DNA from 2 places in the Peribacillus sp. AS_2 genome. Region 2 is predicted to be linked to the other one. Evidence: riboswitches for the same ligand, from Rfam matches in the RefSeq annotation. Region 2 holds a riboswitch; the other holds the start of a gene.
What was found. Region 2 has a riboswitch for cobalamin ahead of metE (5-methyltetrahydropteroyltriglutamate--homocysteine S-methyltransferase). Riboswitches for the same ligand answer to the same signal wherever they lie in the genome.
Positions count from the first base shown of each region.

Region 1 (3,395 bases), on a different contig from region 2:
AAAGAAAAAGGATGGAGCAATCGCTCCATCCTTTTTCGGTATATTCCTGCTTCGACTAAATTTCATTCAGTACGGTGCCATGTAATTCATATTCAAGTGTTTTGTCAGTGTGTGTGTGTGTTTATCCGAATCTATTCGTATGAGCGTACTGAATGGCTTCTGATCACCCGGACTGAAAATTGCTTCATCATTCTCTGGATTCCATAGGCTGTAAATACTCATGATCGTATCTTCCTCCTTTGGATGAGAAGACTAGTAATTCCCATGCTTGATTATCTTCCAACTCTTCAATTGACTCTAACGCTGATCACCGGGACTAAACACCGCTGCGTCATTCTCTTTGTTCCATTGGCTTCTGATTGTACTCATTATGCACTATCATCTCCTTTGGTGAGAATGTCTTACAGTATTTGTATACCCGGATGGGACAGGTTAAAACATATATTTTAAAAAAACATGATTATATCCAGAAATCAGTATTTGTATATATTGACGTCATAAATAAGACTTTTTTTACTTTCAAACAGTTGTATGGTTGTTCGCCAATATTTCCAACCTTTATGCATAGTTTTGCAATCAGATTTTATTTCTATAAGACTTGATGAAATAATTCAGCTTTGGGACCTGCGTTCCCATCAAAAAATCAACAGAAAAAAACCCTGCTACAACACGGAGGAACCGCATTATAGCAGGGCTTATAAACTTTAGCGTCCCAGATAGGAATCGAACCTACGACCTACAGCTTAGGAGGCTGTCGCTCTATCCTGCTGAGCTACTGGGACATATATTAAAGTCGACGACTTATTTATTATATTTCTTATAGGCAAACTTTTCAAGCTAATAGCACATACTTATGAAAAAAAATCCTCATAAATGTTTAGCGTGTCGCTAAGCTTTCGTTTTTCCTCTTTTTTCATCAAATGGAATACTTTATTATTCACTGGTTTTCTGGTACTATTATACTATAAAAAATCAGGAGAATAATAGTGAAAAAATATAGAGTGTTAAGGATGGCGGCATTGCTGGGGGTTTTGATTTTACCTGGATGCACACAAGGGATTTTAGAGGGGATAGGCACAAAGACGGCTGCACCGATTGCGGAAGATGACATTGAAGTGGCCGAAGCGGCTGAGAATGGGACCGGGCAGGATTCGGAGGGGCAAATCGATACGGGAGGCTGGTTAAAGGCCGAGTCCCCGGTGCAGCTTCCGATATTGATGTATCACAGTATTTCTGAAGGGAATGGCCTTCGGGTTCCAAGGGAGGAATTCCGATCACAGATGGCTTGGCTTCGGGAGAATGGTTACTATACATTATCCCCTGAAGAAGCATTCCTCGTTTTAACCGAGAATCGGATGCCAAGTGAGAAGTGCGTCTGGATTACTTTTGATGATGGCTATACAGATAACTACACGGAGGCCTTCCCGATATTAAAAGAACATGATATGAAAGCAACTGTCTTCATGATCGGGAAGTCCATTGATAAAGGTCATCACCTGACTGAAAATCAAATGTTGGAGATGAGCAGGGATGGGATTTCAATTGAAAGCCATACCATCAACCATTTGGAGATGAACCGCATGACGGCAGAGCAGCAAGAAGCCGAAATGGTTCAGTCGAAGGTGCTGTTCGACCATATCCTCGACCAGAACACGACAGTGCTTTCCTATCCGGTTGGCCGGTATAACGAAGAGAGTCTCAGGCTGTCAGAAGAAGCTGGATACAAGATGGCAGTCACTACCGAACCTGGGGGGGCTTCAAGCGACCAAGGGATGCATGTTCTGCATCGAGTTCGGATTTCACCAGGGTTATCGATCAATGGGTTTGCGTCGCTGATTGAAAATGCTTCAAAGCATTGAAGGTGGATGAGGCATTTCGCACTTGTTCAGAAAAATCATATAATAATCGATTCTTACATGGTGTATAATGAAGGCAGTGAAAATTATATACATATGAACGATTTGGTGTCTTAATGACTTAAAAGGGAAGTTGGTGAAATGCCAACGCGGTCCCGCCACTGTATATGGGAGCTGACGGCTGTGTACCACTGTATGAGATATGGGAAGGTGCCGTTGACGATGACCATGAGCCAGGAGACCTGCCAGAATTCGTACACCTGTAACCTACGCGGATGGGAAGGTGTGTGGCAGACCCTAAGAAAGAGTCCGTATTGATATTGTTGCCATGCAAGCATCTTCCGTTTAACGGGAGATGCTTTTTGTTTTGGGGGGTATCTTCCAGTATTGGTTTTCTCTGTTAGGTATGAAGAAATTAAATAAAAAGATTGTGGGGAATGAAAATGAAGAAGATTTTTGGTCTGATACTGTTAATGTTGCTTACTGCAGGCATGATGGTAGGCTGCGGTGGTGCTGCTGATGAAGGAAAAGAAAAAGAGCAAACGAACCATGCTCAACACGAAGCTTTCCCGATTACGATTAAAGATGCAAGTGGGGAAAAAGTTACGATAGAAAAAGAACCGAAGAAAATCGTTTCGTTGATACCAAGTAATACGGAAGTGGTCTTTGCACTTGGTTTGGGTAAAAAGGTCGTTGGTGTTTCCGACAATGATAATTACCCGGAAGAGACGAAAGAAATTGAAAAAGTTGGCGGAATGGAAATGAATACGGAGCTGATTGTCTCCATGAAGCCTGACCTTGTTCTTGCGCATGCATCAAGTGCCCATAATTCAAATGAGGGTTTACAGCAGCTTAAGGATGCTGGAATAGATGTGCTCGTAGTCAATGATGCACAAAGCTTTGACCAAGTCTATGAATCTATTGAAATGATTGGAAAGGCAACGGGAGAACATGATAAGGCAAACGAAATCGTTGCGGATATGAAAACGAAGCTCAAGGATATCCAGGAAAAAGCCAAATCCGTAAAGAAAGAGGATAGGAAGACCGTTTTAGTGGAAGTTTCGCCTTCACCGGAAATATACACACCTGGAAAAAATACGTTCATGAATGAGATGCTCCAGATTATTTCAGCGGATAATGCGGCTGCTGAATTGGACGGTTGGGCAAAAATTGATGAAGAGTCGATGATTGCTGCAAATCCTGATGTCATCATTACAACTTATGGTTATTATACGAAAGATGCAGTAAGTGAAGTGAAGGCCCGAAAAGGATGGCAAGACGTAAATGCTGTTAAGAATGGCCAAGTCTTTGATGTCCATTCTGACTTGGTGACCCGTTCCGGTCCACGCTTAATAGAAGGAGTAGAGGAACTTGCCAAAGCAGTCTATCCGAACCAATTTGACAACTAAATGGGCGTTTGCTTATTTGATTGCGTTGTTGATTTTGTTATTCGCAATGACGATAGGCATTTCCTTTGGTTCGGTGCCAGTTCCGATTCCCGTACTTATACAAATAATCGGCAAGGAGATTTTCCACTTG
Region 1 covers NZ_JAPTGA010000001.1:110,813-114,207, forward strand. The annotation lists gene OTG27_RS00505 (DNA topoisomerase III) at 1-1, shown strand, start outside; gene OTG27_RS00510 (hypothetical protein) at 67-222, opposite strand; tRNA gene OTG27_RS00515 (tRNA-Arg) at 709-782, opposite strand; gene OTG27_RS00520 (polysaccharide deacetylase family protein) at 1,011-1,859, shown strand; cobalamin riboswitch at 1,946-2,120, shown strand; gene OTG27_RS00525 (ABC transporter substrate-binding protein) at 2,300-3,265, shown strand; gene OTG27_RS00530 (FecCD family ABC transporter permease) at 3,228-3,395, shown strand, end outside.
Region 1: linked by a shared signal. The riboswitch ahead of OTG27_RS00525 (ABC transporter substrate-binding protein) and the one ahead of metE (5-methyltetrahydropteroyltriglutamate--homocysteine S-methyltransferase) in region 2 are both predicted to bind cobalamin.

Region 2 (3,395 bases):
CTGTCCTTGGTGAAACGATCCTGACTTTGTCAGTACGTTGCATCAATTGTTTTAACGGCTTCAAAGCCGTCTCCATTTTCCCGTAATCCATTGTGCATACGTTCAAAAGAAAGTCTTCGTACCTATTGAAGGTCATGCCGGCTTTTTGCGCTGCTGCCTTGGTGGGATAATTAAGTAAGACCCAACGTCGGTTGTTTACATAAAAAAGTGTAGGGGAATTCATGGCCTCCCCTTGAAGACGGTGCCTCTCGATAGGAACATCAGTCATTTCCGCATTGTTTTCTTCCCCAGTGATGATGATGACCGCATCGATATCCGTATATTTCTTCAAGGCCCATTGTGAAGCTGTGTCAAGCTGCTCCTTCACATTCCCTAGTAACAGGTGGCGGCTTATCTCATCGTCCTCGAGTTCCACATATGGATAAGCACCCACTCTGTATATTTCATCAATCAACTCTTTCAATAATGGTTTCGTGTTGATATGCCCCCGTATGAGGATTCTCTCTTTAGGCTGTAATTGTATCGAATGATGAACCAGCCTCGCTGCAAGCTTCGTTATCCTCTCATCCTTCATCTGCCTATCCCTTATTTTTCGAGTTCGCGAAGAGTTTCAAGCGCTTCTTCGACGTGGCCTTTAACCTTTACTTTTCGCCATTCTTTGACTACATTTCCAGCCTTATCAATCAGGAAAGTTGAACGTTCAATGCCCATATACTCCTTGCCGAAGTTCTTTTTCAATTGCCAAACATCAAAGATTTTAGCCGCTTCATGATTTTCGTCAGCCAGCAGCAGAAAAGGCAATCCATGTTTTTCGATGAATTTTTCATGACGTGCCGCTGGATCTGGGCTGATACCAAGGATGACCGCGTTCAATTCCTCGAATTGCTCATTATGGTCCCGGAAATCACAGGCCTCCGTCGTGCAACCTGGCGTCATGTCTTTTGGGTAAAAATATAAAACAATGTTTTTCCCCTTAAAATCCGATAGGGAAACCATTTCACCATTGTTTGCAGGGAGTTTGAAATCAGGTGCTTTTTCGCCAATTTTAACAGTCATATTGAACCCTCCATTTCTTTCATTATGGTAAGAGTACCCAATAATCGAAAGAAACACAACTTTCATTTATCCTTCCTATCTTTCTGCTCCAAATCGATCACCGTACGAATCACGAACGCTGCCGGCAGTGTATACCCAATGAAGGCCTGAATGGTAGCTATCATCCTTCCCATGCCAATTGGGGCTATATCTCCATACCCTACAGAAAACATCGTCATCGCACTAAAATAAAAAGAAGTCTTCAATTGCTCATAGAAAGTCCCATCCAACCGATTGCCCATATCAAGAATCACCGAATGATTCTGAAGCTCGTATAATAAATAAATCAGTGCAAATCCAACTAATATCGTCGCATATAAATTGCCAAGCCACAGCATATCCTCAAGAGAAAATTTCTTTCCTCCCGACTCAACAAGAAATAACGTACGAATGCTCATCACCATGCAAAAAATGATCCCTGCAATCAAGATGTAGAAAGTCATCCCCCACGCCCCATTTCAAAACGCCACTTCCTCTATACATACTCCCTGTCCAAACAATATATTCTTTTTAGGAATCAGCCTTATCACCGACAAACGCATTAAACGGAAACTTTCCCTAATCCTTTTTCCATGTTGACCCTTTTGGTCGGATATGTTAAGATTGTCTAAATTTTTATAATAGTTTTTATTTTATAAATCTTTGACCTGCAAACAGTTAACAAGGCAGGTTTTGCAAAATTTCATATGTGGAAATAGGTTCCTAATTTTCATTAGGATTAAAAGGGAAGTCCGGTGTAATTCCGGCACGGTCCCGCCACTGTAATGGGAATGTTAGCGTCTTTCGATATGCCACTGATCAACGGATCGGGAAGGCCAGCCGCTAATGATATTCCCTAAGTCAGGAGACCTGCCTATTTCGACAACACTGTTTTAACCTACGGGAGATAGGGAGGTGTTAGGGACCTTATAATTGTAAGGGGCATTTTGCATGCCTCTTTATTTTAAGCATTTCTAACTTTCTTTTTTGACGGTTAGGAATGCTTTTTTTTATTGTTCGATCAATTGAATGTAGGAGGATGGGAATTTTGAAGAGCAGCAGTTTGGGTTACCCTCGAATCGGGGAAGATCGTGAATGGAAACGTACATTGGAAGCATACTGGTCAGGTAAAATCGATGAAGCGGAATTTACGTCACAACTAAAGGCAATCCGTATAGGCAACTTACAAAAACAGCAGCAACGGGGCATTGATATCATCCCTGTCAACGACTTCACTTTCTATGATCAAATGCTCGATATGTCCGTCATGTTCGGTCTTGTTCCTGAACGTTATTCAGCTTATGAAGGCGGAAGTGTTCCCCTTTCCGTTTATTATTCAATGGCCCGGGGAAACAATGAAGTCGCTTCAGAAATGACGAAATGGTTCAATACAAACTATCACTATATTGTCCCTGAATTAAAACTGGCACAGCTTACTTTAACAGAAAATAAACCACTTACAGCATATCGGGAAGCCAAGGAAAAGCTAGGGATCGAAACGAAGCCCGTTTTGATCGGACCTTATACTTTCCTCTCCCTTTCAAAAGGCTTCAATAAACAGGAAATCCCTGCCATCATCCTGAGACTGCTTCCCCTATACACGCAAATCCTGCGGGAGTTGGAGCAAGAAGGCGTGAAGTGGGTTCAAATGGACGAACCTTCCCTTGTTTCATCCATTTCCAAAGATGATATGCAAACCGTTACTTACCTCTATGAAAAACTGAATGAAGCAGCACCAAACCTGAACATCATGCTACAAACATACTTTGATGCCGTGGAACACTATCAAGAAGTCATCGAATTAAAAGTCCAAGGAATCGGTCTTGATTTTGTACATGATAAAGGGAGGAATTTAAGTAATCTTGAGGCGTTCGGCTTCCCTAAGGACAAAGTGCTTGCAGCGGGTGTGATTGACGGAAAAAACATTTGGCTATCCGATTTATCCAAAAAAATCGAATTGATCGAGACACTTAAGAAACAGGTAGCCGAGGACCAAATCTGGCTACAGCCCTCTTGCTCCCTGCTTCATGTCCCGGTGACCGTTCGTAATGAAACCGCCCTTTCAAAAGAAGTGAAAGAGGCCCTTGCTTTCGCTGATGAGAAACTTGAGGAAATCGCACTTTTGGTCAAAGGGAATAATCAAGGCATTGAAGCAATCGCCGAAAAAGTCGATGCCAATAAATTTACGATTCAAACGTTGGCCAATTCAAATGTCCGAAATCACGGGTCTGTACAATCCAATGTAGAAAAGGTTAAAAACAGGACCGCCGGCCGTCAGCTTCCATTTAAAGACCGTTACCAAAAACAACGGGAATTTTTCA
Region 2 covers NZ_JAPTGA010000006.1:353,368-356,762, reverse strand. The annotation lists gene OTG27_RS13735 (aminopeptidase) at 1-574, opposite strand, end outside; gene bcp (thioredoxin-dependent thiol peroxidase) at 586-1,056, opposite strand; gene OTG27_RS13725 (potassium channel family protein) at 1,119-1,538, opposite strand; cobalamin riboswitch at 1,775-1,966, shown strand; gene metE (5-methyltetrahydropteroyltriglutamate--homocysteine S-methyltransferase) at 2,114-3,395, shown strand, end outside.